3 regions of the Asaia bogorensis NBRC 16594 genome follow, and region 2 is predicted to be linked to each of the others. Evidence: riboswitches for the same ligand, from Rfam matches in the RefSeq annotation. Region 2 holds a riboswitch; each other region holds the start of a gene.
The links. Region 2 has a riboswitch for cobalamin ahead of Asbog_RS02765 (DUF1636 family protein). Riboswitches for the same ligand answer to the same signal wherever they lie in the genome.

Region 1 (10,187 bases), 1.1 Mb from region 2:
GATGAGGGCATGTGGACATTCGATCATCTGCCCAACGCGACTTTGCAGAAGACCTATCATTTCAAGCCTGATGCCGCCTGGATCCAGCACGTTGTGCAATCCTCGGCACGTCTGGCCGAGGGATGCTCTGCCTCCTTCGTGTCAGGCAACGGTCTGGTCATGACCAATCATCATTGCGCCAATTCATGCCTTGCCGCCTTGTCTGACAAGGATCACGACTATTTCCGCGACGGGTTCTACACGAAGGACCTCGCCGATGAGCGCCAGTGCCCCGGTATGGAGCTCGATCGCCTCGACACCATGAAAGATGTGTCTGCCCCTGTGGCAGAAGCCACCAAGGGCAAACAGGGGGCCGCCTATTCGGCAGCCCTGCAGGAAGTGGAAAGCAAGCTGACCAAGGATTGCGTGGGCGGTGACGACGCGCATTGGCGCTGCGACATGGTCTCGCTCTATCATGGTGGGCAGACCGCGCTTTACCGTTATCGCCGCTACAACGATGTGCGCGTGGTGATGGCCCCCGAGCAGGGGATCGCTTTCTTTGGCGGTGATCCGGATAATTTCGACTATCCCCGCTACGATATCGATCTGTCGATGCTGCGCGTCTATGAGGGCGGCAAGCCGGTGAACACGCCGTTCCTGCAGTTCGATCCGAACGGCCCCAAGGCGGATGATCTTGTTTTCACCTCCGGCAATCCGGGGCGCACGCAGCGCGGGCTGCCTGCTGCAGCCCTTGCATTCCAGCGTGATGTCGCCAATCCGGCAATCATCGCCATGCTTTCCGTGCGTGAGGGGATGCTGTGGCAATATAGCCGTGAAAGCGCCGATCACGCTAAGCAGGCGGAAAATACGCTGTTCGGTATCCAGAACGGTCTGAAATCCTATTCCGGCACTCAGGCAGCACTTCAGTCAGGCGATATCGTGAGTCGACGTGCGAAAGAGGATGCCGCCCTGCAACGCTGGATCGATGCCGACCCGGCGCGTCGTGCTGCTTATGGCCAGCCTTTCGCCATGGTGGACAAGGCTGTTGCGCTTGAGAAGGATCTGTTCACGCGTAATCTGGCCATCGGTATGGTTTTCCGTGGTTTCCTTGATGACGTCATGACCCTGGTGGAAGGGGCCCATGAGCGGGCCAAGCCCGACGCCAAGCGTCATGCGGGCTTCCATGACGCCCAGCTTGGCGAAATCGAGACCAGCCTTGGTGCGAAAGAGCCTTTCTATCCGGATCTTGAAACTGCTTCGCTGGCACTCAGCCTGACCAGCCTGCGTCAGATGGCTGGTGCCGATGACAGCCTTGTCCATCTCGCCCTTGGCAATGATGCACCGGAAGATGTGGCGGCGCGCCTTATCAAGGGGACGCATCTGTCTGATCCGGCACAGCGTCTCGCTTTGTGGAAAGGAGGTCTCAAGGCCATCGAAGCCTCGACCGATCCGCTGATCGTCTTTGCCCGCAAGCTTTATCCCGATTATGCGTCACTTCATGATCGTATGCGTGACGAGGTTTCCGCCCCGCTGCACAAGGCTCAGGGCGATATTGCCCGTGCGCGCTTCGCTCAGGCCAAGGCTGAAAATCGCCTCGATGCGTTGTATCCCGACGCCACGTTCTCGCCCCGCCTGTCCTATGGCACCGTCAAGGGCTGGCGCAAGAATGGCACGGATGTCGCGCCCTTCACGGATTTTGCGGGTATGTATCGACACGCCACCGGCAGTGAGCCTTTTGCTCTGCCCAAGCGCTGGCTGGACGCGAAGGCCAATCTGGATCTGGCAACGCATCTCGATTTCGTTTCGACCAACGACATTGTGGGGGGTAACTCCGGTTCTCCGGTCATCAATCGCGAAGGTAAGGCTGTCGGCCTGATCTTCGATGGTAATCTGCCGAGCCTTGCGGGTGATCTCTATTACGACATCAGCAATAACCGCGCTGTCGCGACCGATACGAGCGCCATCATCACCGCGCTCAGAGTGGTCTATAACGAGAAAACACTCGCCGATGAGCTGACCAACGGTCATCGCTGATCTTCGGTTGGATCAGTGCAGGAAGGGGGTAACGCATGGCGCTCCCCCTTCCTGAGGAGGGAAAAACCTCCTCTAGTCCATTCGTGTGGGTTCTGGAGCGGCGATGCCATCGCGGCTGTCGATGAGGTAAAGTTACCTCAAGTACGAGCCTCTGGCCCAGATTGCGGCATCACCGCAATGCCGCGTGTGGCGGCAGCCCAAGCCAGAGCTTTCTTCTGGATAATTCCAACATCCGGGGTTCCCAAAGGGCGACGGCCCTTTGGTGGGGCGTGGGGCAAGGCCCCACCTATCCCTCAGATGACAGGCGTGCCGCCCGTCACGGCGATGGTCGCACCCGAGATATAGCTGGCTTCGTCGCTGGCCAGCATGACGTACGGTGCGATCAGTTCGACAGGCTGGCCAGGGCGGCCCAGCGGGGTATCCTCGCCAAAGACATGCACGTGGTCGCCATGCATGGTGGCAGGAATGAGCGGTGTCCAGATCGGGCCCGGGGCAACGGTGTTGGAGCGAATACCCTTCTCACCAAGCAATTGCGCAAGTCCGCCGCTGAAATTCTGAATGGCGGCTTTGGTGGCGGAATAAGCAAGCAGGCGCGGCTTGGGGCTGTCTGCATTGACCGAGATGGTATGAATGATCGAGGCGCCGCGCTTCATATGGGGAACAGCGTGGCGGGTCAGACGGAATGTCGCGCCGATATTGGTGGCAAACGTATCGTCCCACTCATCTTCCGAGATGTCCTCAAGAGCGAGGCGTTCGATCTGGAAAGCGGCGTTGTTCACCAGAATGTCGATCCGGCCGAAGGTCGAGACTGTCTGGTCGATCACGGATTTGCAGATCTCGCGTGACTTCAGGTCGCCGGGGAGGAGAAGCACCTTGCGGCCCGCCTTTTCGATCCAGGCAGCTGTTTCCGCGGCGTCGTCGGCTTCCTCGTCAAGATAGGAAAGCGCGATGTCGGCGCCTTCGCGCGCAAACCCGATTGCGACTGCACGGCCTATGCCTGAATCGCCACCTGTGATGAGGGCAATCTTGCCCGCGAGGCGACCTGAGCCCTCGTAGCTCTCCTCACCATGATCGGGGAGGGGCGTCATGGCTTTGGTCTGACCCGGGATGCGATCCTGAAGGGGGGTATCAAAGGGGGGCTTTGCGTAATCGGTCATGATGAGGCTCCGTTTTCCGGACGGCGGTCAAGTGCCGCGGGCTGTGCGTTGCACCCTATTCATCGCGAAAATGTGAGCCTTAGTTTCATGGCAAAGCGTGTCGCGGCGCTCACAAGGTCAGGAATGGGCTTTCGTAAGGCCTTGCACAGGGCATCCTGAGGGCCTGTCACGGATCAGGTGGACGATCGTGACAGGCCGGTTTTCATCAGGCTGAGCGGATCAGCTTGTGATTGACGAATTCCTCGATCCCGTTGGAGGAAAGTTCGCGGCCATAACCGGAGTTCTTGACCCCGCCAAATGGCAGTTCCGGGGCGGTGCCCGTCACATCATTGATAAACACCATGCCGGTTTCAATGCGCTCGGCGAGCTTGCGACCACGCTCGACCGAAGCCGTATGAACGGAACCGCCCAGACCGAACGGAGAGTCATTGGCAAGTGCGATGGCGGCGTCGTCATCGGCCACCGGGTAGACAATGGCGGCGGGCCCAAAGATTTCCTCGTAGAAAATCGGGTTATCCTTGGTGACATGCGTCAGCAGGGCCGCCTGCATGAAAAAGCCCTCGCGATCGAGCCTCTTGCCGCCGGTGACAAGCTTTGCCCCGTGATCGACTGCTTTTTCGACCTGGCTCAGTGCGAGCTTCATGGCGTTTTCGCTGCTCATCGGGCCGTGAGTGACGCCCTGCTCGAGCGGATCACCATAGCGGAATTCGGCCAAGGCGTCGGAGAGGCGACGCACGAATTCGTCGGCCAGCGATTCATGAACGATCATGCGCTTGGCGGCGGTGCAAACCTGACCGTTATTGGACATGCGCCCTGCCACGGCACGGGGGATGACCTCGTCGAGATTGGCATCGTCGAGCACGATGAACGGATCGGAGCCGCCGAGTTCGAGCGTGGTCTTTTTCAGGGCCTTGCCAGCCTGTGCGGCGACAGCGCTGCCTGCACGCTCACTGCCGGTCAGGGCCACGCCACGCACTTCAGGGCGCGCAATCAGTTCTTCCGACACATCATTGTCGATGAACAGATTGGTCCAGGCTCCCTTGGGTGCCCCGGCTTCGAGGAACAGCGCCTCGAAAGCGAGGGCGCATTGCGGCACACCCGGTGCATGTTTGGCGAGCACGACATTGCCGGCCATCAGGTTGGGACCTGCCACGCGTGCGAGCTGGTAGTAAGGGAAGTTCCAGGGTTCGACGCAGTAGATGACACCCAGAGACTGGCTGAGGACCGTCGCACGACCTTCCGAGACAGGGATCTCACGCGGGGCTAGGAATTTCTCGGCGTTTTCGGCGTAATAGGCGAGGATCTTCGCAGAGAGTTCGGTCTCGGCAATGGCCTCGGGCAGAACCTTGCCCATTTCGATGGAAATCAGTCGGGCGTATTTCTCCTTGTTCTGCTCAAGGATCTGCGCCGCCTTGCTGACGATGGCCTTGCGCTCGGCAAAGCTGCGATGACGCCAGTCACTTCTGTAAAATTCATGGGCGGCGTCGAGTTTTTCAAAAGCCTGCGCCTTGGTGTGAAGGTCGAACTCGCGCTCGGTTTTGCCTGTGGCGGGGTTGATCGTACGATAGGCGCTCATCGTTTTCTGCTCCCGTTTATCTGGTGTCCGGCGCATGGCCGAACCAAAGTCACGGTCGAACAAATGCCTAGAAAGGCGCATGGTTTCCCTCAAAGGGGAGGCAATATCGGTTGGGTAACCCCCTAAACGCACGGTTTGGGCATGGAAGAAACACCCGCATAAAGGCCGCTGAACGCTGGCTTTCGCCTGGTTGAGACGGTAGGGTCGAGCCCGTCGAGGGTCTTGCGCGAGTGAGTGAAAAGGGAATGTCGGACGGGCTAGCTGATCCTGAGAGGATCGGGCGCGAGGCGGCAGCTGTCCCCGCAACTGTGAGCGGTGAGCGCCCTGCCGGAACCACTGGGTGCAGGTCATCCGGGAAGGGGCAGGGGAGCGATGAACCGTGAGCCAGGAGACCTGCCCTTGTCATGTCTGACGGCCAGACCGGACGGGATGATCCGGTTGTTGCGGAGAGCCCTTCTCGTGAACGAGTTTACCCTGCCTTCTGACGTGCTGCGACGCGCACGAAATGCCGTCAGGCCTGAACTGCTTCCTCATCGGGGATCTTTGATCGGGCACAGAGGGAGCCAGAGATGAGCGCTGAAACCTTGCCGGTGTCTCCGCCGTCGCTGCGCTGGCGCATTTCCCTGCTGGGGATTGGCCTGCTTATGGCCAATATGGCGCTCTGGGTCTGGACCTTCATGATGTTTCGCGATCGGCCCTTGCTGCTTGGCAATGCCCTGCTGGCTTATGGTTTTGGCCTGCGTCATGCTGTCGATGCCGATCATATCGCCTCGATTGACAACGTCACGCGCAAGTTCATCCAGATGGGGCGTCAGCCCTTGCTGACGGGGTTCTGGTTTGCCATCGGTCATTCCCTGATCGTTGTGCTGGCGGCGCTGGGCACGGCGCTGCTGTCACAGGCGATGCAGGATCGTTTTGGTGCATGGCGTGATATCGGTGGCATTGCCAGCACGCTTGTTTCGGCCGGCTTCCTGTTTGCCCTGGCCATCACGAATTTCATTGTCCTGCGCGGCGCCTGGCGCGCCTGGCGTCACATACGGGCAGGCGGGGCGATCGAGGAGGTCGACCCAGAAGCGCTTCTGAACCGGGGCGGAGTGCTGTCGCGCCTGCTCTATCCGCTGTTCAGACTGGTCTCGCGCAGCTGGCATATGGTGCTGCTTGGCTTTCTGTTCGGCCTCGGCTTCGATACCGCGACAGAGGTTTCGCTTCTGGGGCTGTCTGCCTCACAGGCGAGCCGGGGTGTTTCGGTTGCGGCGATCATGATCTTTCCTGCCCTGTTCGCTGCGGGCATGGCCCTTGTCGATACGGCAGATGGTGTTCTCATGCTCGGGGCCTATCGCTGGGCCTTTGTCGATCCGCTGCGCAAGCTGCGCTATAACATCATCATTACCCTGATCTCGGTGATCGTGGCTGTCGGGATTGGCAGTATCGAAACGCTGCGCCTGCTGGGTGATCAGATCGGTTTTGAAGGGCGGTTCTGGGGCATGGTGGCCACTGTCAGCGACAGCTTCAACCAGATCGGGTTTATCGTGATCGGGCTGTTCGTGCTGGCCTGGATGCTGTCTCTGATTTTCAGCCGGGTCGATGCACGGCGCAAAAACTGACGAAGGGCTTACGGTCTCGGCGCGCCGGCGGTCGCGAGTACAACCACCAGCGGGCGTTGCGTTCAGAAATGGGCGCCAATGCGCATCTGAAAGGCGCGACCGATAAGCGCCTCGTAATAACGGCCCACGCTATAGATGACTGCATCGCGTGGCAGGGCGTCGGTGATGTTGTTCACCACGAAGCTGGTCGAGAAATGCTCGGTTACGGCATAGTCGAGTGAGAGATTGAAATAGGCAAAGGCCGGGCGTTTGTTGCCCTCATAACGCGTGGTCGGCACCTGAAGGGCCACGAGGCTCGGGCCATACCAGATAGTCTGCCACTGAGCGTTAAAGGGGCCACGTATCCACGTGGTGTTGAGCGTGAAATTGTCATTGGGCGCAGCAATATTACCTGAAAGCAGATAGGTGCTTCCGGCATAATTGCGCGTGCTCTTGACGTAATGCACGTAGTTGCCTCGAAGGTCGATTGCCCCCGAACTCTCAGGCAGACCCAGACGGGAGAGGGGAGTGTTATACTCTATCGTCGTTTGAAGGGCCTGGGTCTCGTAGCTGGCGATATTATAGTAGCCGGAGCGGAAAGAGGAAATTTGCCCCGATGAATCCCGGGTGAATGTCGAGCAGAAGCGATTATTCGGGTAGATGCCGGTGTCATAGCAGGCGTTGAGCAGATCATTGGCACTCAGATAGGTGATGGCATCAGCAACCCTGACATCCACGAATGAGGCTTTGACATCGAACCCGCGTATGAAATGCGGCCTGAATTCAAGGCTGCCCATATAGCTTTTGGAACGTTCATTAGAGAGATTCCGGTTTCCTCCGGCTGTACCCTCGACGCCGTAGGAATTGAAGTTCGAGACGAAATTCTGAGGCAGTCCGGCGCGTGCGCAATTGGCGGCTCGCAGGGCCGGGTTGGGGCCCGACGCAAGGCCTGTATCGGAACAGGGATCGACGCCGTTCTGATAGGTCGAGGATTGGGGGGAGTAGAGTTCGCCAATGCCGGGATTGCGTACCGATAGAGCGTAATTGCCGCTCAGACCGATATCGCGTGTGGGCCACCAGGCCGCACCGGTCATATAGGTCCAGTAGGTACCGGTGATACTGTTATAGGTTACGCGCCCATTGGCCGTCAGGGAGAGATGATAGGCACCCGGGAGGTGCATTGCCGGTGAGATCAGAGGGATATCGAGCTCGCCGAAGCCCTCATGCGTATGATAAGCGCCGCCCGTATACGGGATCGACGCGCTGTTGCCGTAGGGGAGATAGCTGCCATCGCCCTGTTTCCAGCCAAGCAGATAGGCGCCGGGGTCAAAATGATAGGCCTCGCGTCGATGTTCGTAGCCCAGATCCCACCGTATCGCCCCTGCTGGCAGGGTCGCCACGGTCGAGCTGATTTCGGCCTGCAGATCGCGTTGCGTGTTGCGGTTGGTCGAGCGTGACTCCGTTGTGACGTAGTCGCGCGCGGCCGGCGTCATCTGGTTGTAGCCAAACGGGTTGAGCGGGGCACATACCGCGCTGCGCGTGGCAATCGGGGCATTCTGGTAGCCGGGAGCACATTCGATTGTGCCATCAGCAGCAGTGACAGCATTCAACGCATTGACAAGGTTGGGAATAACGAGCGACGGGGCCGTCGTGGCATTGGTATTGCGCGTATACTCGCCCTGCAGCTTCCAGTTGAACTGACGGTTGAAGGCCCGGAAATCGCCATTCAGCCCGCCCTGAAAACGAAACATCTGCGATGTGGTGCGAAACAGGCCCTGATCGAGATCCTGATTGAGGCGGTTGAGATAGAATGTATCGGTTGGCAGGCCGTTTTCAGCCAGAGCCTGCTTGATTGTGCTCTGTTCGGCACTTGTGAGGAACGGGTTGCTGGTGCTCAGGGCGAAAGCACCAGTCGTGACACCGTATTGATAATAGCTGCTGCTATAGGGCCCGGCATTATTCGCCGTCAGCGCATCGTTGAAAAGCGTGCTGCTCCATGTTCCCTGACCTACCTGGTTTTCGGCGCTGCCGCGTGCGTACCAGCCTTGCCAGCGGGCGTGGATGTGCGGATCAAAATCGTAATGGCCAAGCAAGGTCAGGTTGAGCTTGTCGTTTGGCGTGACGATCTGGTTGTAGTTGCGCAGGGAGATACCATCGCCCCCAACGGCCTGAGCCGTGTCACCCTTGAGCAAGGTCCCCGCGTTGAGCGGCACGAGCGACTGGCCGTTCTGGCTGAAGGTCAGGGGAACACCACTGGCATTGGCGATGCCGGACGCAGCGAGCCCAGCCCAGGTTGCACCATAATTGCCGCCATACACGGGAAAGTCGCCATAGGCGCCGGTCAGGGACGGCATACCGGTGAGCGAAGCCTGGATGAAACGCAGGTCAGGGCTCAACACATAGGTGTAAGGGGATGCTTCACCCAGTACGGGCCGGTGATAGACAGTCGCGTTGGCGCCGAACACATCCGGGCGATCACTGGCGACGATACCGGCCTGATTGCGATATTCGACATCGAAGACCAGCCCTCCCTTGTCGTGATCGAAACCGGTGCCGGCCTTGAATGCAATCTTCTCGCTGGCGGCATCGAGCTGTTGTGTCCATCCCCCCTGACCGTCAAGCGAAACACCTTTGTAGTGGTCATCGAGCGTATAGTTGATCACACCAGCCACAGCATCAGCGCCATAAGCTGCACCAGCACCGCCCAGACGGGTATCCACCGACTTAATGAGCGAGGTCGGCAACGTGCTCACGTCAACCTGTGAGCCCGATCCCACACCGTAGATCGAAGCCGTAGCCCCGCCGCCCATGCGCATGCCATCGACAAGGGTAAGGGTACGCTGCGAACCCAGATTAAGCAGGCTCACAAAGGACTGTCCGGCACCAAACATGTTCTGTGTGCCGAGTGAGGAATTGTCAGGCACGCTGACGGCAGGGTTTTCGCGCAAGAGCGCAAGGCCGAGATCGGTATAGCTCCGGCGGCCAATCTGTTCGCCACTCAGTGACGATCCGGCCATGACATTGGTCAGACGCGATTGCGTCAGGCGCGTGCCGGTGACGAAAATCGTCTCTGCGGGGGACGCTTTCTGCCCCGCGCCCACAGCCAATGCGTCGCGTTTTGAGGGCCCGGAAGGGGACAGGCGATGTTTTTCGCTTGTCGGTTGCACTGCCTCGCGTGGCTGTTGCCGCAGTTGAGCCTGCTCCCGCAGGGGATGGGATGTCTGCTTGTCTTGCGAACCTGCCCCGGATTGCCCGGTGACTTTTTCGGACGCCAAGGCAGAAAGCGGGGCAAAGGCCATTGTGCCGGCGGTCAGGGTAAGCAGGAGACGCAATGACCGTGCGGGGGTGAGAGCACTTGTCTTCACCCTTGCGGGAAATGGCATCAAGAACACCCCATCGCTTGTGTGCCATTATCTGGCACATCATGTCCGTTTGTCTGTCTTCTCCTTGCGCTACACCGTGCGGCACAAGTGCCCTTGCCGGGTGATTGCGTGCGGCAACCGGGTGAGAGCTCTCCTCCACTATTATCCCCATGGGCGAAAGGCGAAGAAGTATCGCGGTAATACTCCGCGAATATGTCACGCTGTTGTACAATCGCAACAGTGCATCACACATTGTGCCGTCGTGATTGATATTGTTGGTAAGTTTCCAATGGGCCAACAGCGACATGGAGGGTATTCGAGGGCGCCCGCCCGCTATGTCGGCAGTCAGGGGGGGAGGCAAAGTGTCTTTGTCTCCAATCGCAGCAAGGCGAGCGCGGCTCTCCGGGCGACACATTGCAGCTTCGTATCGCGGAATTCGTTTTTACGCAGATAAGTCAGCCTGCCCTTGCCATTTGCAAAGGCAGGCGTTGCGACG
Region 2 (10,187 bases):
TGTTCTCGTGCCGCATGATCTCGGTGCAAAAGGCACTCCATCTGTTGCTTCAGGGAGGCTGATCGTTCCCTTTTTCGCCATGGGGCAGAAAGCCGACAGGGCGATCGAGACAGGCGGGATGGCCAGATAGGGCCCTGCGGAACACCATGAAAAATTGTCGAAAGGATATGCTCGGTCAGGGTGAGCACGTCCCGGTTGATGATAAGGCCGAGCAGGGGCCAATGTCGTCTAACGGCAAGGCGTAACGGGTGCATGAGAAAACACTCCTCGTCTCATCGGGACATATGATGGGGGGATGAGGGTGCGCGGGCCTCAATGCCGAACCGCCCCCCCTCCGCGCGCTCTGGACAATGGGCTTGTGGAAAGCATCGGCAATCAGCCTGAGAGCGGTCGGGTGATGAGGCCCGATCTGTGCATCTCCTCATCCATCAGATTCGCTGCGAGATGGAAGGCACGCCGGGCATGGGCGTAGGGCAGCCATTGCCCCATCATGTTCCACGGCATGCCGTTATTATAGGTCGCGATGGCCATAAGCGTGCTTCCGTTGCTTGCGTCGATGGCCAGAAGTTCCTCGCTGGCGCCCCCTGGTGCTGGCGGGGGAATGGGGGGCAAGCCGCCTCCTGCCGCACCGGCCGCAAATCCGGCGATAATCGGCAAGGCATTGTAGTACCATTGGCTGCGACGCAGATTGGTGATGGCCGCTCTGATGCGGATTGTGCCGGGGGGCAGGGTGGCAAGGCCGGTCTCGTTCAGGATCACCAGATCCTTGCCCAGTGTCTTGTGCAATTCATCCTCGAAAGCCCGTATCACGCGTTGCTGGGCTTGCGGGGAGAGATGGGCTGCCTTGCTCGTCGGGCGCCATTGCACTGGCTCGATGACTGCATAACGGTAGATGATTCCGGCCGGTGCCTTGGGAGCAAAAACCAGATCATCACCGTGATTGTCAGGATGGGCCATGAGCCCATAGGTCTCGGGCGCAATGAAGCCGGTCTTCGTCGTTCCCTGTCCGGCGCAGGCGCTCAGCGCCATCATGCTGGTTATCAGGACGGGATACAGAAATCCGGGGTTCATCCGCCGTGGTGAGGCGGGTTTGCGGGCCAGAGAACGGGTGAGGGAACGAATGGCGTAAGGCAGGCGAAGCATGGTCAGGCGCGTCTCCCGGGCAGGAAAGGCGGCACAGTCTCCTGACAGACAGGGGACGGGCCGGGTGATTTCCCTCTTTCTGCCGGTCGCGTCTTTCTGCGTTATGTCCCGTCTGTGGCCATGTGGAAATATTGGCGTCTTTCAGTCGGAAGCGGGCAACAGGACACGCACACGCAATCCGCCTTCCGCCCGGTTCTCGATGATGATATCGCCGCCCAGACCGCGCATGACGGTACGGGCCGATGTGAGGCCAAGTCCAACCCCGCCTGTCTGCCGGTTGCGCGATTTGTCCAGCCGGAAATACGGCTCGAACACGGCATCGAGCGCATCAGGTGGAATCCCTGGACCCTGATCGAGAATGGTGACGACCCAGCCCGTCGCCCGAATCCCTGCGGGTGATGCGTCTGTCATATCGGCTGGCGCGAGGATAATCTGCGGTGGCGTTGCATATTTGATCGCGTTCTCGACCAGATTGGTGAAAACGCGCTTCATGGCGTGAACCGGACCGCGATATCCCACTCGACCCGGATTGTCGTAACGCACATCATGCCCCTGATCGCAGAAATCATAGGCGACGGTTTCAAGCAGCCCGGAAAGATCGAAAGCCGTCTGTGTTTCATGGGAGGCATCGTCGCGGAAGAACGACAAGGCGCCATCGATCATGGCCTGCATCTCGTCAACATCGCGAAACAGGAGTTTCTGTTGCGTCGGGCAATCAATGAACTCTCCGCGTAGTCTGATACGCGTGAGCGGCGTGCGCAGATCATGCGAAATGGCAGCAAGCATCGTGGTGCGATCGAGGATGAATTTCGCGATACGCGCCTGCATGGCGTTGATCGTCACCGCCACCTGACGGATCTCTCTGGGCCCCGCTTCACTAACGCCCGCATAATTGGGCTGCGCGTCGAGCCTGCGGACTTCATGGGCCAGATATTCGATCGGGCGTGAAAGCTGGCGTGAGGCGATGAGTGACACCGCGATGATCCAGACAAACAGCATCATGCCTTCCAGCATGAGGCGCTGAAAGGCGTAAAGCCCCCAGAAACGCTGAAGGGCAACACAAAGCACCCAACTGCCGTCATCGAGCTGGATCCCGACGAAATACGCGTCGTGATACAGCGAACGGTCATAGGGCAGGCCGGGGAGGGTAGAGACAGGGTTATCTTCCTGGAACACCGCGATGGCAGGAGGCCTTTGCCCCAGAAACGGGCTCAGGAAATGCCAGCTCTCCTCAATCTCGCTGCGACGGTAATGCCCCGCAGCCAGAGCCTTCGCGAGCGGCGAGGCTTCCGGGTACCACCCGAAATGGATCTGTCTCGATTGCGCTGCTGCCAGCAGCGTTTCCCTGTCCGTGGCGGGGGCGACCCGCACCATGCGAAGCACGGCCCCAACCTCTCTCACCATACCGGTGGCTTCAATATCAGGCTTGCTCCACTGGCCGCCAAATTCAACAAAGACCGCGAGCAACAGCAGCGTTATCCCGGCGGCAAGGGCCACAGTAACAATCAGGCGGCGGGAGATGGTGTCCTGTGTGAAAATGCGATCGGGGGGGAGCCTCGCCCATCTCATCGTTTCACCGCGGCGGTGAACATATAGCCGCCATTGCGCACGGTGCGTATCAGGGTTGGATTTCTGGGATCGTCCTCCAGCTTGGCGCGCAGGCGGCTGACCTGCACATCGATACTGCGATCGAAGGCGGCATGGTCGGGGCCGCGAGCCATATCCATCAGCTGGTCCCGCGTGAGAACGCGTTGCGGGTGTTCGACAAAAGTCAGCAGCAGATCGAATTCACCCCCCGAGAGCGGGACGAGCGACTGGTCCTGCGCGCGTAGTTCGCGACGGGCAACATCCAGAACCCAGCGACCGAAACGAAGGACAGGGCGCAGCGACGGGGTTGTCTCGCCCGGCGTGGTAGCACGACGCAGGACCGCCTTGACCCGGGCCAGAAGCTCGCGCTGGTCGAATGGCTTTGTCAGGTAATCATCGGCCCCGATCTCGAGCCCCACGATACGGTCAGTCAGATCGGCCATGGCAGAAAGCATGATGACCGGGATGCGGGATCGGGCACGCAGGCGCTGGCACAGGCTGAACCCGTCCTCATTGCGGAGCATGATATCGAGAATCACCAGATCGACCGGTTGCCTGTCCAGAATGGCAAACATGGTCTCGCCCGTTTCGGCCGTGGAGATCTGATAGTGATGCTTTTGCAGAAAACTGCCGAGAAGGGTCAGGATATCCTGGTCATCATCGACAAGAAGAAGATGAGGCATTGGGGTCATCCCTCAGTCGTATCACGCAGGCTCGTCCGTATGATGTCAGCAACGGACATGATGTTTCAAGTTGCAAACAATCGGATGGAGCGATGCTCCGGGTCACAGGGGAAAGGCGCGCGTCGCCCTGTCCTTTCCGGGCTTTGCATCTCCTTTGGCAAAGCTGCTAGGAAATAAGCGACGGTGCCTCGCAAGGGGTGAAAAGGGAAGCAGGTGCGTGCCATGTGCATCAGTCCTGCGCTGCCCCCGCAACTGTAGGTGGTATGTCATTGCCGTCGCAGCCCACTGGTGACCATGCCGGGAAGGGGGCGGCAATGCCGGGCAACCGGGACCATGAGCCAGGAGACCTGCCGTCGCGTCACCGATTTCACGATCCGGCGGGGTGCCCGGAGCGCGACAGACCATGAACCCGCACCCTTCATCGAGGGGCGGCTTATGGCAGGCCGGGATATCCCGGCAATCATCCTTGTGCCCTGTTGCGCCCGTTTTGCGGGCCTGGTCCGGGATTGTTCATGGCCGAACCGATAACATCTTGCGATACGCCTCCCGTCATTCATGTCTGCCTTACCTGCAGGGATGGGGGTGAGGCGCTGCACGAGGCCCTCTTGCAGCAGGCGACCACCGCCGGTGTGCGTGTCGAGGGGGTCAAATGTCTTGCGGCGTGCCAGCGGGGCTGCACCGCCACCCTGTCCATGCCCGGCAAATGGTCGTGGCTTCTGGGAGGGTTGAGGCCTGAACTGGCGGAGGATCTGATGGTCTATGCCAAGGCCTATGAACACTCGCGCTCAGGTACGGTCATGCCCTCAAAGCGTCCTGAAAGCCTGCGCGATATTATTTTGGGGCGTTTTCCTGGCCAGTTGTCGCCGTCAGGCGAATCTCTTCAACCTGCTGCACCTGCCCAACCTGCCGCATCTGAAAGACTGTCATGAGCAAGATTCCTGTTACCATCATCACCGGCTTCCTTGGTGCGGGTAAAACCACCCTGCTGCGTCACCTGATCGAGAAATCTGATGGCCGCCGCATCGCGATCGTGGTCAATGAATTCGGTTCTCTGGGCATCGATGGCGAGACCCTGCGCGGGTGCAGTATTCCGAACTGCCCTGAGGAAGATATTGTCGAACTGACCAATGGCTGCCTGTGCTGCACCGTGGCGGATGATTTCATCCCCACCATGGAAGCCCTTCTTGATCGCCCGACCCCACCCGATCACATTGTCATCGAGACCTCGGGTCTTGCCTTGCCCAAGCCGCTGCTCAAGGCGTTCGGCTGGCCGAGCGTGCGCACGCGCATGACGGTGGATGGCGTGATTACCGTGGTAGATGCGCCGGCAGTGGCCGATGGCCGCTTTGCCGATGACCCTGAGGCCGTGGCGAAGCAGCGCGAGGAAGATGAGTCGCTCGACCATGATAACCCGCTCGAAGAGGTTTACGAGGATCAGCTGGATTCAGCCGATCTGGTCATCCTCAACAAGACGGATCTGCTGGATGACGCCGCCCTCACTGCGGTCGAGGCCGGTCTTGCTGCACGCAAGCGTCGGGTGCGCGTGATTCGCGCCCGTGAAGGGCGTGTCGATCCGGCTGTGCTGCTCGGCCTTGCCGCTGCGGCAGAGGACGATCTGGCAGCACGCCCCTCGCATCATGACGGGGCAGATGAGCATGAGCATGACGATTTTACGAGTTTCGTGCTGAGCCTGCCCGAACAGGCCAGTGCCGAAGCCTTTATCGCCAGACTCGAGAAGGTGGCGCGTGAGCATGATGTGCTGCGTATGAAAGGCTTTGCCCGCGTGGCCGGCAAGAGCCTTCGTCTGGGCGTGCAGGCGGTGGGCGCGCGCATCCGACATGCCTATGAGCAGGGCGAGGCGCCAGAGGGCAGGCTGGTTGTGATCGGTTTGCATGGGCTTGACCCCGCGGCTGTGCAGCGCAGCTTCGACGCAGGCTGAGCCGTGCATATTCTCTTTCGGGAAACGCATGATCTGGATGGGCAGGCTGTGGCCGAGGACCTTGCCCACGCGCCAGCCGATCTTGTCCTGCTGTCGTTTTCCGAAAGTGATTTGCTAGGCCTGCGCGATGTGCACAGGGCGTCAGACCCCAGTTTACAGGTCGCCACCCTGTCGCGCCTGCGTCATCCCCTGTCGGTCGATCTTTATCTGGAGCAGACGATTGCCCATGCACGTTGCGTAGTGGTGCGCTTGCTCGGGGGTACCGAATACTGGCGTTACGGCGTGGATGAACTCAGGCTCGTCTGCCGGGAAAAGGCCATTCCACTGGCCTTCATCACCGGCGAGGCCACGCCGAATACTGCACTCGAAAGCCTTTCGAGCATCGCGCCCGCCCAGTGGGCCCGGCTCGACAGCCTGTTTCGCGAGGGCGGAACACGCAATCTGCGCTGTGCGCTCACCCTTATGGGGGCTATTGGCGGATTAAATGCGGATGACGGGGCCGAGGCCGAAAAGCTGCCTGAGGCCGGAATTTACCGTCGCCTGAACACGGACGTCTCCAGTCGGGCTCTGGTCGTGTTCTACCGCGCCCACCTCCTTTCTGCCGATCTCGATGGGATCGATGCGCTGGCAGAGGCGATCGCGGCTGCCGGATGCGGGGTCGATCTGGTGTATGTCTCGTCCCTTCGCGCGGCCAAAGTCGTGCCTTTTCTCGACCGGTGGCTTGTGGACGATCCCCCCGACATCATTCTGAATGCCACGTTCTTCGCCTCTCGTGGGGATGATGGCGGGGCATCGGTCCTTGAAGCAGCGGGTGTGCCCATCGTCCAGCTGCTCCAGCCGGGCACGACGCTTGAAGGGTGGCGCAAGGCCGCCCGGGGGCTGTCACCGTCCGATCTTGCCATGCAGATCGTCCTGCCCGAATTTGACGGTCGTCTTTCAGGGGCACCCATATCGTTTCGCGATGAGGCACCGCCCGGCCTGCCAGCCCGGCGCGTGGCTTATGCCCCCGGTATCGCGCAAATTGTGCGCCAGATGCAGGGCTGGTTGCGTTTGGCAGCCGAAACGCCAGGCGAGCGGCGTCTGGCGCTGGTTCTCTCCGATTATCCCGGCGCCGAAGGGCAGGCCGCCCACGCTGTTGGGCTGGATAGTTTTGCCAGTGTCGAGGCCATCGCCACCATGCTGGCCAGTGCGGGATACGACGTGCCGCCTCTTGTCGCGTCAGAACTGCCAGACAGATTGTGCCGCGCCGCGCCCACTCTCATCATGAGTGCCGACGCCTATCGGGCGGCTTTCGACACCCTGCCTGAGTCGTTCCGGCAAAAAATCATTGCGACATGGGGGATGCCCTCTCAGCCGGTCAAGGCGCGCTTTCTGCGCGTCGGCGCCCTCATTCTGGCCCTTCAGCCCGGTCGTGGTGAGGAAGCTGACCGCAAGGCGCAGTATCACGACCCCGATATTGCGCCCTGCCATGCCTATATCGGCTTCTATCTCTGGCTGCGCCGCATCGGCGATATCAGTGCAATGATACATCTGGGCACGCATGGCACGCTGGAATGGTTGCCCGGCAAGGCGGTGGCGCTCTCACCTGAATGTGCCCCCGCTGTGCTGCTGGACGGGGTACCGGTCATCTACCCTTTCATCGTCAACAACCCCGGTGAAGCCGCTGCGGCCAAGAGGCGCCTCGGTGCGGTGATGATCGGTCACATGACCCCGCCCGTGCAGCGTGCAGGGCTCGACAGCGCCATGGAGTCCCTTGAACGCCTGATCGACGAATATGCCGAGGCAGACGGGCTGGACAAGCGACGCGGCACCATGCTGCGCCGTCAGATTCTTGATCGGGCTGCCGATCTGGGAGTGCTGGCCGAAAGCCATTCATGCGCTACCGGCCGGGAAGGGGCCGACGGGCGCAAGGCACGCGTGGGGACGCCCAGGGATGATTCGGCGGATGAGGCCGAGGCGCTGGCGCGGCTCGATGCCTATCTGTGCGACGTCAAGGACCTCCAGATACGCGATGGCCTGCATGTTTTCGGCTGTACGCCGCCCCGCCATGATGCGCTGGTCGCGATGCTGTCCGAAACAGCCCATGTCCCCCCCGAGGCGGTGCGGGCGCGTCTGAATGCCTGTCCCGAGGCCGAGCGTCTGGCTCTTCTGGCGGCGCTCGATGGTCGTTTCATCCCCCCCGGCCCCTCGGGCGCACCCACACGCGGGCGTCTGGATGTGCTGCCGACAGGCCGCAACCTGACAACGACCGACCCGCGCATGGTGCCCACGCGGGCCGCCCTGCTTCTGGCCCATCGTACGGTCGAGCTTCTGCTGGCACGGCATATCCAGGAGGAAGGCGAAAACCTGCGTCATCTCGTGCTCGATCTGTGGGGCAGCGCCACGCTGCGCACGGGGGGGGAGGATATGGCGCTGGCTTTCCTGCTCATGGGCGTTCAGCCCCGGTGGGATGCCACAAGTGGCAGGCTTTGCGGCTTCGAGATCGTGCCGCTCACCGTGCTTGACCGGCCCCGTGTGGATGTCACCTTGCGTATATCTGGGCTGTTCCGCGATGCCTTTCCGGGGCTGATCGATCTGTTTGATCAGGCCTCACGCGCCGTAGCCGCGCGTGCCGAAGACGCGGAGTGGAACCCGCTCACTCTCGACCCTGACAGTTCGCGCATATTCGGTGCGGCACCGGGGGCCTATGGCACAGGACTCGAGGCGTCACTGAGCCAGGGGGGCTGGAAGGACAGGGACGAGCTTGGCCGTCGCTATCTTGAAGGGTCACAATGGAGCTATGGCGGCGGTCGGGAAGGCGTCAGGGCCGGGGCGGAGCTTGCCAGTCGTCTCGGCCGGGCAGAGGTCGTGCTGCACATGCAGGACCATGCCGAGACGGATCTGCTCGAAAGCGTTGATATGGCAGCGCATGAAGGTGGGCTCGGTGCCGCAGCGTCCAGCCTTGGGAATTCACCGATCCTGCTTCATGGCGATACCAGCCAGCCCGATACGCCCCGGCTGCGCGATGTGGCGCAGGAAGTGGCGCGTGTAACACGGGGCAGACTGGCCAATCCGCGCTGGATTGCGGGCATGATGCGCCATGGCTATCGGGGTGCGGCGGAAATGGCGCGTGGTGTCGCAGCGCTTCAGGGCTGGGCGGCGACCCTGCCCACACGGCTGGACCGACAGATCGATCTTGCCTTCTCGGCTTTGCTGGAAAACGAGGAATGCGCCGCGTTTCTGGAGGCCCATAACCCGGAGGCACTGTCAGACATGAAGCACCGTTTTGCCGATCTGCTCGATCGCGATCTGTGGCGGCCGCGCAGCAATGCCGTCGCAAGAGTGCTGGCGAGCGACGATGAGCCGGTTTGATCTGCGAAGAGGGCAACCCCGGTCCAGCGCGCCTGCGGTTCTGAGGCGTAAGACTAGGCTCGTGAATGCATCCATCATGAGAGAGAGTCCATGACCCGTATGCTGATGGTGGCAGCCCCGCGCTCCGGTTCGGGCAAGACCACGCTCACCTTGTCGCTCATTGCCGCCTTCCGCCGCAGGGGGCTGACGGTGCGGGCGCTCAAGACAGGCCCCGACTATATCGATCCCGCGTTTCATCAGGAGGCATCCGGGGCACCCTGCGCCAATCTCGATAGCTGGGCGATGACCCGTGGCCAGATGGCCGCAGGGCTGGCCCAGGCGGCGGAAGAGGCGGATCTGGTCATCGTGGAATCGTCCATGGGGCTGTTCGATGGTCTCTCCCTTGAGGACGGCGCACGTGGGGCCGCCTCCGATATCGCCTCGCTTTTCGCCATGCCTATTTTGCTGGTGCTCGATGCGAGCGGGCAGGGACAGACCGTGGGTGCCATTGCACAGGGTATGGCCGGTTGGATGCCTGATGTGCGCATTGCCGGCACCGTTCTGAACAATATCGCTTCGGACCGTCATGAAAGGCTCTGCCGCGCCGCCTTGCGGAATCCTCCTCTAGGCGTGTTCCGGCGCGACAGGGGTATCGTGCTGCCAGAGCGTCATCTGGGGCTGGTGCAGGCGCGCGAGCGTGGCGATCTGGCTGGTTTTTTTGCGGCTCTGGCAGACAAGGCCGATGCCGAGCTCGATCTTGACGCCATATTCGACATGGCTGCGGTGTATCGCCCGGCTGCCCCGCAGGACAGGGCTACACTCAGGCCCCCGGGGCAGGTTATCGCTCTGGCTGATGATGCTGCCTTTTCCTTCCTTTACGCCCATCATGCCCGGACATGGCGTGAGGCCGGGGCGGAAATCCTGCCCTTTTCGCCCCTGGCTGATGAAGCACCACCGGAGCATGCGGATTGCTGCTGGCTGCCCGGTGGTTATCCGGAATTGCATGCCGCATCACTGGCAGCAGCCAGCCGCTTCAGGGCAGGCATGACGCGTTTTGCGGAGACACGACCGGTCCATGGCGAGTGTGGCGGATATATGGTGCTGGGCGCGGGTCTCGAGGATGCATCGGGTACGACCCATCCTATGCTGGGGCTGTTATCGCACCGCACCTCCTTCGCACGCCGCAGGATGGTGCTCGGCTATCGTGAAGCGCGGCTGTGCCATGATGGCGTGCTCGGCGCGGCCGGACAGGTGCTGCGTGGGCATGAATTCCATTATGCGAGCGTCACGGATCGCGGCTCGGACGAGGCTTTCGTGACGCTGCGTGATGGTGAGGGGCAGGATCTCGGCGAGGCGGGCAGCCGACGTGGTCTGGTTTCGGGCACGTTCTTTCACATGCTGTCTGGTCCCAGACCACCTTCAGATTCATGACACCGGCTTTTTCCATGCTGTTGGCGCGCCACCCTGCGGTGCAGGTGGCGGCGGGTCTGTGTTACGGGCGGCTG
Region 3 (10,187 bases), 1.2 Mb from region 2:
TCCGTCAGACAAGTTCGGCGCCGATGTCAGCGGTACAATCGGCTCTGCCTCGACCTGGCGGACCTTCGCTCGCATTAATAGCGGTCTGCTCAAGGGCGGCGGCAAGTTCTACGTGTCCTATGACCATCAGGATGCGAATAAATGGAAGGGTGACGGCGTGCAGCGCCAGGACCAGGCCAATGCGAAATATGTCCAGCCTCTGGGTGATAACCTGAAACTGACTGTTTTTGGTGACTGGTCCAAGCGCGCCGAGAACGACTATCAGGATCTCTCCCTCGCCCAGATCAAGACCTACGGCTATAATCTCGACAATATCACAGGCAACTACGCCCGCGCGAAGCAGATTGCCTACGCCTATCAGAATGGCACCGCCTTTCCCAAGGGCATCGAAAATCAGGATACCGTCTATTATAACGCAGGCGGCCTGCGCGAGGACGCCATGGGCTATGGCAAGCTCGATTTCCGGGTCAATAATCGCCTTTCCGGCTATGTCATGGGTTATGGCCACACCAACACAGGTGAAGGCGTGTGGGTTACGCCCTATACGGCAACACCCGCACAGCTTGGCGGCTCCCCTCTTTCCACCCGCACGACGGAATACGATATCCATCGCGCCGGTTTCATTGGCAGCCTGACATACAAGATTGCCAACCATGCCATCGAGGGCGGCTTCTGGTTCGAAAACAACAATTTCAATCAGGCACGCCGGTTCTACCCGCTGGCACTGGATGGTTCGCCCTCCTCGACGCACTGGTATCGTGACAACGCCTTCGCTACGCAGTGGCAGAGTGCCTTCAACACCAAAACCTATCAGGTCCATCTGGGTGATACCTGGAAGATTACACCGAAGCTGAAGGTCAATTACGGCTTCAAGTCGCTGATCGTGGACAACACGGCTCGCGCCATGAACGGCAGCTATCTGGGCACCCCCATGCCCACGGCTTATCCCTCGGGCTCGCTCAACGCCACCAATGGCTTCCTGCCTCAGGTCGGTGCGAATTATCGGTTCAACCATAACCACGAAATCTTCGTGGATTATGCGCGCAACATGGCTGCCTTCGATAGCGCCCAGACCTCGGGGCCTTTCTCGACCACAGTTGCCGGTTTCCAGGCGCTTCAGGGCAAGCTGAAGCCCGAAATGTCCAACACGGAAGAACTCGGCTACCGCTATCACACCAAGACATTCCAGGCGACCGTGACAGGCTACTATGTCGAATTCGGCAATCGCCTGCTGGCTGTGACGCAGGGTGTGGGTATTCAGGGTAACGCCTCTGTTCTGTCGAATGTCGGCGGGGTGATCTCACGCGGTATCGATACAGCCGTGAACTGGCAATTCGCGCCCAACTGGTCGATTTTCGCTTCCTATGCCTTCAACAACTCCTTCTATGAGGATGATGTGATGGCTGATGGCAAGGTCTCGGCCGCCATCAAGGGCAAGAACGTGGTCGGCATGCCGCGCAATCTGGCCAATGTGCAGCTCGGCTATGATGACGGGCAGATCTGGGGCAATGTGCTCATGCAGATCCAGGATCGTCGTTACTACACCTATACGAACGATGCCTATGTACCGGCCAATGACGTGTTCAACCTGAATCTCGGCTATCGCTTCAAGAGCCATAATTTCTGGCTCCGCGGTCTGGATACGCAGATCAACGTCTCCAACCTGTTCAACAAGCGCTATGTGGCGACAGTGGGCAGCAACGGCTTTATCAATTCCGATCCGTCCGGCACATTCCAGACGCTTCAGGCCGCAGCCCCGCGCATGGTTTTCTTCACGATCCGCAAGCACTTCAACTGAGTTCCGGAGCAGTCAGCATGAAACCCAGCCGTCGGCATTTCCTTCATCTCGGTGCTGCCGCGCTGGCAGGGACCATGTTGCCAGAAAACCTGCGTCAGGCCCTCGCCATCCCTGCCAATCGTGAAACCGGCACGATCAGGGATGTCCAGCATGTCGTTATCCTGATGCAGGAAAACCGTGCCTTTGATCACTACTTTGGCACCTTGCGTGGCGTGCGTGGTTTTGGCGACCCGCGCGCCGAGAAGCAGGCGGATGGGAGCCCGGTCTTTGCCCAGAAGGACGCAAAAGGCCGGGCCATATGGCCTTTCCTGTTTGATACGATCCATACCTCGGCGGCCTGCCTCAAAAGCCTTGACCATAGCTGGAAAGGCACCCAGGCCGCGTGGAACGAGTGGGATGGCTGGGTCCCTCATAAAAGCCCGATGACGATGGGGTATTTTACCCGCGCAGAAATTCCCTATTACTACGCGCTGGCCGACGCCTTCACCATTTGCGACGCCTATCACGCTTCCATCTTCGGCCCGACCAATCCCAACCGACTCTATTTCTTTACCGGTACAAACGGCCTTGCCGTCGGCGCTGATGGCAAACAGGCGGTCGAGAATGTCGATGACGGCAACTGGTCTGCCGATATGGCGCACGACAATCCTGCCTTCACACCTTTTGACTGGACGACCTATCCCGAGCGCCTTCAGGAGGCCGGGGTGACCTGGAAATTCTACCAGGAATACGACAATTTTGGCGACAATCCCCTCGCCTCCTTCAGGCAGTTCCGTAATCTCGACAAGCAGGACTGGCGCTATCGTCAGGCGCGCGCTGTCGTTCCGGGCTCAAACAAGGAGAACATGCACGAACTGGAAGGGCGCTACCTGCTGGAGGCTTTCGAGAAAGACATTGCCGATGAAACGCTGCCTCAGGTGTCGTGGATCGTCCCACCGGCGGCCCTTTCGGAGCATCCCGAAGCGCCGCCCGGCTTTGGCGAGCATCTGATTTCCAAGCTGATCGACATTTTCGTTCGACATCCCGACACATGGGCCAAGACCGTTTTCATTCTGAATTACGATGAGAATGACGGGTTTTTCGACCATGTACCGCCGCCTGTTCCCTCAACGCAGACAGCAACTCGCCAGCTTCCGGACGGTGAGGCCTATCACGGCGAGCCGGTCGGCCTCGGGCCTCGCGTACCCGCCCTGATCATTTCGCCCTGGACAAAAGGTGGGTGGGTCAATTCACAGGTCTTCGACCATACGTCGGTCATCCGGTTTCTGGAGCAGCGGTTCAATGTGCCCTGCCCGACCATCACACCCTGGCGCCGTGCGGTTTGCGGCGATCTGACCTCTGCCTTCGATTTCAGCAAGCCTGATGCGAAGTGGTCCGTGGCTCTTCCTGATACGAGCGCGTATCTGCCCCAGACACGAATTTCCTGTGCACACCCACCTCCGCTCGTACCTGAGCATGGTAGCCTGCCCCTGCAGGAGGCCGGTCAGCGTCCGAGCCGGGCTCTGCCTTATCGCTTCGCCGTCACAAGCCACGCCGATGCGCCGACGAAACTGGTCTTTGCCAACACGGCCGAGCAGGGTGTGGTTTTTCGTATCCGTCAGACGGGTGAGGCAAGCCAACATCTGACCGTTGCAGGCAAGACAACCACTATGTTCCACTGTGCCGCCTCAGGCACGGTCGAGATCTATGGGCCGAACGGGTTCTACCATCTCCATGATCCCGAGAGCCGCATTGGCCTGACTTCACAGGCGAACGGAAACAGCCTGCATCTGTCCTTGAACTGCGCGGGACAGGGGACCGGTGCAGACGAACCCGTCGTGCTCCTGCTCATCGATCACTACACCGGGCAGCGACAGGACCTTTCCGTACAACCGGGGCGGATTTTGCACCTTACCATACCGGTTGCCGTGAGTGACCACTGGTACCATGTCGATTGCGTCACCCGTTCGGGCAAGCTTGTTCTCTCTCTCGCGGGTCATGTCGAAAACGGATCGCCCAGCCGGTCGGACCCGCATTTCGGGCGTGGGAACCCGGCCTGAAAGCCTGTCTCTTCGGGATAACGACGTGCGTAATCGTTAGCGAGAACGACACAGCCATAGTCGCCAGAACAGGGACAGGGCCTCATGAAGGCGCGACCCTTTCGCTCCCGAGCGCGTGGGGCACGTCTGTGCCGTCTCACGCCTGCGCACCCGAGCCTGTCAGCGCTGTCGCAAAATAGACGCAAGGAAAAGCCAAACTATAGACCAGGACCCGCGCAGCATTGACAGCACGGGTCGGAAAGCTAGGGTCCAGTCCGATGGTGTCCCGGAGACGGGATGAAAAGGGAACATGGTCGAACGCCATGACTGCCCCCGCAACTGTAGGTGAAGAGTGTGCGAACGTGGACCCGCCAAGGGTTCAGCCACTGGGACTATCCCCCCGGGAAGGCCAGTTCGCACATCATGACGCACAAGTCAGGAGACCTGCCATCACACGGGGTCACGGACGAGAACCGGCGGGCGGGGTGTCCTGCAGGTGGCAGGGGAAACGCTGCCCATCGTAGTGACGTGAACACGGGATAGAACACATAACATGCGCCCCATGCGCTCACTCAGGGCTTGTCTTCTGGCCGGCATCTCGCTCGCGCCTGCACTTGGCCTTCTGCCGCTTTTACCTGCTGCCCTCGCTCAGGAGCAAGGCAGCAACGACGAGTACATTACGGCTCATGGTGAGAGTACCGGCCTCAAGGCACGCCCAGCCATAGGCGGCCGGCTCGGACTCAGCCTCCAGCATAATCCGGCCTCGATCTCGATCATCGATCAGAAGATCATCTCGCAGCGCGGCTATGTGCATGCCGAAGATGCTGCCGATTTCGCACCGGGTGTGACCTCCGGTGGCTCGCCCGGCAATCCGGCCCAGCTCATGATGCGCGGTTTCAGCGGCAACCAGGTGCTGATCCTGCGCGACGGTTTCTATTTTGGTCCCACGACCATGGTGAACCGGCCGCTCAACGCCTTCAACCTTGAGGCGGTCGAGATCCTGAAAGGCCCCTCCTCCGTTCTTTATGGCCAGGGTGCCGTCGGCGGTACCGTGGATATGCGCACGCGTACGCCGGACATGGATCATGTGCGTGCCAACGCCCTGCTCTCCTACGGGAGCTTCAATAGCTGGAATGCAGGCATTGGCGGGTCAGTGCCCCTCACCCGTACCCTGGCGATACGAAGCGACTTCAGCCGGACCTCGTCTGATGGCTATGTCAAAGGCGCCAACCCGCGCAGCAATGACTGGACCACCACGCTCCTGTGGCATCCAGACGCGAAGTTCACGGCACGTTTTACCGTCGATTACCTGACCGATAATCTCTCGACCTATTACGGTGCGCCGCTCGTACCGGGCTCTGCTGTAAAAGACGCAGCTGGTGGGCTGCTCCATTCAACTCAGGGACTTGTCATCAGCCGCGCGTCGCTGTGGCGCAACTACAACGTGGCCAACCCACGGGCGAGCTCCGTCAATGCGACGCCAACGCTGCATCTGGACTGGGCTGCCAGCGACCACATCTCGCTGCATGACAAGGCCTATTTCCTTTATGCCAAACGTCGCTGGGACAATGCCGAGACCTACAGCTATATCGCGTCACCCGGCGCCACTAATGCGAGCGGACAGGCAATCACGCCCGGCCGGGTCGGCCGCGATCGCTTCTATGTCTATCAGAACCAGCATCAGCTTGGAGACAGTGTCGATGCCCGTTTCGATTATCCCCTGTTCGGGTTACGCAATCGCCTCGTGATTGGCGGAGATGCCTACTACATTCGCTTCATCCGCAATCGCGGCTTTCCCGATGCGGATTATGCCGACAGCGTCTCATTGACGAGCCCTGAAGGTGGCGCACTCGGGTCATTTGCCGGGGAGTATCCCTACCGTAAATCTCCCACGACCATGATCGACGCGGGCCTCTTTCTTGAGGATACCCTCTCGATCACCGACAGGCTGCGGCTGGTGGGAGGGTTCAGATATGACTGGCTTTCACTCGACAGGCAGAACTTTAACCAGAATGGCGAGTTCAATGCGTCCACCAGCTTCAAGGGGCATTACAATCCGGCCAATTTCCGCATAGGTCCGGTTTTCGACCTGTTGCCCAATCTGAGCCTGTATGGGGTTTATACCACGGCTGAAGACCCACCGGGCTCCAATCTCTTCCTTGCCAATCGAGGGCAATTCTCCCGATTGAGTCACTCACGTCAGGGAGAGATTGGGCTCAAGGCAAGCGCTCTCTCGGGACGGCTCGTCACAACCCTGTCCTTCTTCGATATCCGTAGGACGAGGGTGCTGGTCCAGACCGGACAGGACAGTGTCTCGACAGCCGGCAGCCAGAAATCGCGCGGTCTGGAGTGGCAGGCCGATTGGCGCATTGACCGGCACTGGAGCGTCTCGGGGAACGTGGCCTATACCTATGCCCGTTACGGCACGTTCTTCCCGAATGCCGCGACCGATGCGAGCGGCAATCAGGTTCCGGACGTCCCGGCGGTAACGGCCAATCTATGGGGCGTATGGTCGAACGTTTTCGACCTGCCGCTCGATCTGGGCGCGGGCATGCGTTACGTCTCTGCACGCAAGGGTGATTACGCCAATACTCTCACGCTCAAGAACTATGCACTCGTAAACGTGTTTGCCGGCTGGCACGTCTGTGAGGGGATCACCCTGTATGGCCGGATCGATAATCTTGCCAACAAGCATTACGTGCAATGGGCGGACACCAGCTATCCAAGCGAGGTCCTGATCGGCGCGCCGCGCTCCTTCACGGTCAGCATGCAGGCCTCCTTATGAAAGTATGGGAGGCGTGATGCCTCCCTCGTCATCCAGACGGGGACCACCTCCCCTTGCTGAACGTCCCGTGTGTCATCCAACCCAATAACGCTTGTCTATAGAACGCGACGGGTCAGACAGCGCCGTGTTTCCGTTCGGGTGTTGCGAAAAGCGCGATGAGACGTGAAACGCGTCGCGTGAGGCGCGGATGGGTAGACATGATCTCCACCACAAAGCCAGCCATGCCCGGCACCTGTGCCTCCTGCTCGGCAAAAGCCTCAGCATTCATCGACGTATTGAGGCGCCGTGCTCCGCAAGCGAGCATCTGCAAGGCCCCTACACCGTCACGATAATCCGGCAGTATCGAAGCGCCTACGGCATCGCAGCTATACTCGCGTCCGCGCGAATAGGCATGGTAAAGGAGCGGTACCAGATAGGCCGGCGCACGAAGGAAAGTCTTGAAGCCATCAAGATGCCCCAGCACATGATGGGCAATCTCATGACCCATGATGAAGCGGAGCTGCGCATCTGTGTCTGTCTCGATGATAGCCGATGTCAGGAACACATAGCGCCCACGAAGCAGGCGTATGGCAAAGGCGTTCGTGATACCGTGCGAGTTGTAGATGAAGGCACGAGGCACCTCTTGCAGGCCGAGCCTTTGGCTGACTTCAGCAAAGGTCGCATGGAGTTCAGGGAACTGCCTCGAGGAGAGGGCTACCATGTTGCCAAGCGCATAGGCCCGATAAAGCGCTGCTGCGACAAGACTGATCGCGCCGAGCACGCCGAGATAGAGAGCGATCACCACGAGTTGGGCCAGACCGTTCGGGCGCACAAGCGCAACCATGACAAAAGCAGCCAACAGAATGAGCCAGACAGCGGTCCCAAGAACTGTCAGGGTCCCACCGTAAAGTCTTTCCTTGGCATGGCGATATTGTTTTATGTCAGATGTCATGGCTGTGTGATGCCCTTCTTCTCGTTATAGTTCTATGAGCAAGACAAGCAGTATCAACAGGCGGAATAATCTGCATGTGATTTACCGTTTCATCCAGGTTTGCGAGACATAATGCGTCTGGGGGGACCATCGACCCTTGTGATCATTTCCCTTGGTTCAGGTATTAAGCTATCTTTTCGTGCGAAACGGAAAGGACAGGTATGAACGATTTTACGGCGCTCATTGCGGATCTGGGTTTATTCGTCTGTGTTCCCTGGATCCTGTGGCGTCTGCTCGGTCGCGCCATACCCATTGCCGTGATCCCGATCCTCATCGGCATTCTCGCCGCCGTATGGCATCTGCCTCTCAAATCCGTCGGCGTCCCGTCATTCTACGGTGATACGATAGGCTGGGTCGCAGTTCTCGTCCTCGCTTTTACCGCGGGGATGGAAATGTGGCAGCATCCTGAGGGCGACAACCGTGAAAGCCAGATACCGGCACCCAGCCTGCCTCGCCTCCTGGGAGGAGCAGCTTCGGCGCTGGGCGGTCCCTTTCTCATCGGCACGGTACTCGTTTATTACTTTTTTCTGCCACTCCCAGGCTGGCATGCACCAGCCGTTTCCCCGCTCATTGGCGCGGCTTCCATCGGATTGTGTATCGCCGTCAGTGCGCTTCCAGTCCTCATAGGCATCGTTCGCGAGTTGCCCGTTCGAGACAAGCCAATCGGGCAGCTCGCTCTGAAATTGGCCGTAATCGATGACGCAACGCTATGGATCGGTCTGGCTCTGCTGCAATTCGCTGCGGAACGACAATCAGCGATGCACAGCTGGGGTCTCAGGCAATGCGTTGCCTTGCTCCTTCTGATTGGCCTCGGTCTCGTCGGCTCACTCGCGTCACGTCACGTCCGCAATCCGCCAAAAGCCCTGATCTGGGCAGTCGTACCGATTTATCTCAGCCTTGGTTCCTGGGCCAGCATGACGCTCGGTTTACACGAATTGATCGGGGCGTATTTCGCAGGAGCCTTTATGCCTCCCTCATGGGTAAGGCGTCTGCCGTTCGAAGCGATCTCGACCTTTTGCCTTATCTGGATTGCACCGCTGTTCTTCGGACATAGTGGTCTGCGTATCGATGGCGACGCCCTTACCTGGCCGTCGGTTCTTGCCTCTCTCTCGCTTGTGGCCATATCAATCGTCGCCAAGATTGGCTCGATCTACGCCTTCCCCCCCTCGTCCAGCCTTTCGAGGCGTCAGACACTCGGGCTTGGCGCACTCCTGCAGTGCAAGGGTCTCATGGAAATCGTCGCAGCAACCATACTCCACGAGCAGGGTATGCTCTCGGAATTTGCCTTTGCCTCGCTCATGGTTCTGGCCGTTATCTCCACGTTGCTGACTGGCCCGATGTTCCACCTTTTCAAACCAAGATCCGTCTGATCAAGCGGAGGCATCGCCGGCGTTTCAAACTGGCGCGCCACGGCCTTCGGCGGTGAGGCTAGTCGTCACAACTGGTGGCGCTTCATTGCCTGAGACGGGCCAAGCGCACTCGCGCAGGTGATGGTTCGGCCGCACGGATACCGCGCCAATATTCCGGTTTCTGCCATCTATTAATGGTATCTCGATTCCTGCGGCGCAGACGTCGTGCGCCATCCTCCCTCGCCCGGACGAGAAGAGAAATCGCGAACGTGACGACCGCCATCAAGGCAGAGATCTGCAACCGAACCACAGATGCCGAATGGGTCGCTTGGGAAGCACGGCGTAAACGGCGATGCGATGCTGCGACACAGGTCCAGACTTTTACACGGGCCCTGTCGCCTAGTCTGGCCGAGCTCTACCGTGCGACGATTACCAGACTTGACGAGAGCCCAAGCCACCCTTCCGTTGTCCTGCACTCTTTGGGAACCAAGCGGAGGATCTCATCGGCCACATTTCCATTACCTGGGACACTAAACGTGTAGATCACCAGAGCACCAGAGCACCAGAGCACCAGAGCACCAGAGCACCAGAGTACGATAGGGGGCAGATTGAATGCGCTGTCAAACGCGGGCTTTGGGTGTAAGGCCTGGAACGCCAAAAACGCCTCGGGCACTGAAGCTGAGGCCTTGCGTCTGGATTGTGTATTGTGTGGGTATTTTGGTTGCGGGGGCAGGATTTGAACCTGCGGCCTTCAGGTTATGAGCCTGACGAGCTACCGGGCTGCTCCACCCCGCGGGGGTGGTGGTGTGTTTTGTGGGGTGGATCAGGGGACCTGGCGGCGACCGACTTTTCCGCATCTTGAGATGCAGTATCATAGGCGCTGGGGCGTTTCACGGCCGAGTTCGGGATGGGATCGGGTGGAAGTCTCCCGCCATAGCCACCAGGTCTTCTGATCCACCCGACAACTGTGTGTCGGTGTGGAGGTTGGTGTTTGTGTATGATGAGTGTGATTGCGTGGATGATTGCTATGCATGTGTATGCTCTCTTTTGGAGAGCGTTGTGTGAGCGATATGGGCGATTAGGACCGGTTAGCTTCACGTGTTACCACGCTTCCACACCCGGCCTATTGACGTGATGGTCTTTCACGGCCCTGTGAGACCTAGTTTTGAGGTGGGTTTCCCGCTTAGATGCTTTCAGCGGTTATCCCGTCCATACTTAGCTACCCGGCTGTGCCGCTGGCGCGACAACCGGTACACCAGAGGTATGT

Region 1: linked by a shared signal. The riboswitch ahead of Asbog_RS11785 (HoxN/HupN/NixA family nickel/cobalt transporter) and the one ahead of Asbog_RS02765 (DUF1636 family protein) in region 2 are both predicted to bind cobalamin.
Region 3: linked by a shared signal. The riboswitch ahead of Asbog_RS07985 (TonB-dependent receptor) and the one ahead of Asbog_RS02765 (DUF1636 family protein) in region 2 are both predicted to bind cobalamin.

Annotation. Positions count from the first base shown of each region.
Region 1 is NZ_AP014690.1:2,685,625-2,695,811, reverse strand. It holds gene Asbog_RS11800 (S46 family peptidase) at 1-2,013, shown strand, start outside; gene Asbog_RS11795 (SDR family oxidoreductase) at 2,307-3,170, opposite strand; gene Asbog_RS11790 (NAD-dependent succinate-semialdehyde dehydrogenase) at 3,376-4,746, opposite strand; cobalamin riboswitch at 4,947-5,161, shown strand; gene Asbog_RS11785 (HoxN/HupN/NixA family nickel/cobalt transporter) at 5,316-6,350, shown strand; gene Asbog_RS11780 (TonB-dependent receptor domain-containing protein) at 6,413-9,712, opposite strand.
Region 2 is NZ_AP014690.1:610,021-620,207, forward strand. It holds gene Asbog_RS02750 (DUF3313 family protein) at 376-1,143, opposite strand; gene Asbog_RS02755 (HAMP domain-containing sensor histidine kinase) at 1,285-2,712, opposite strand; gene Asbog_RS02760 (response regulator) at 2,709-3,413, opposite strand; cobalamin riboswitch at 3,578-3,782, shown strand; gene Asbog_RS02765 (DUF1636 family protein) at 3,926-4,342, shown strand; gene cobW (cobalamin biosynthesis protein CobW) at 4,339-5,352, shown strand; gene cobN (cobaltochelatase subunit CobN) at 5,356-8,703, shown strand; gene Asbog_RS02780 (cobyrinate a,c-diamide synthase) at 8,794-10,113, shown strand; gene Asbog_RS02785 (histidine phosphatase family protein) at 10,110-10,187, shown strand, end outside.
Region 3 is NZ_AP014690.1:1,777,365-1,787,551, forward strand. It holds gene Asbog_RS07975 (TonB-dependent receptor) at 1-1,798, shown strand, start outside; gene Asbog_RS07980 (phosphocholine-specific phospholipase C) at 1,816-3,837, shown strand; cobalamin riboswitch at 4,079-4,282, shown strand; gene Asbog_RS07985 (TonB-dependent receptor) at 4,370-6,601, shown strand; gene Asbog_RS07990 (M48 family metallopeptidase) at 6,714-7,532, opposite strand; gene Asbog_RS07995 (cation:proton antiporter) at 7,733-8,941, shown strand; tRNA gene Asbog_RS08000 (tRNA-Met) at 9,639-9,715, opposite strand; rRNA gene rrf (5S ribosomal RNA) at 9,751-9,865, opposite strand; rRNA gene Asbog_RS08010 (23S ribosomal RNA) at 9,979-10,187, opposite strand, start outside.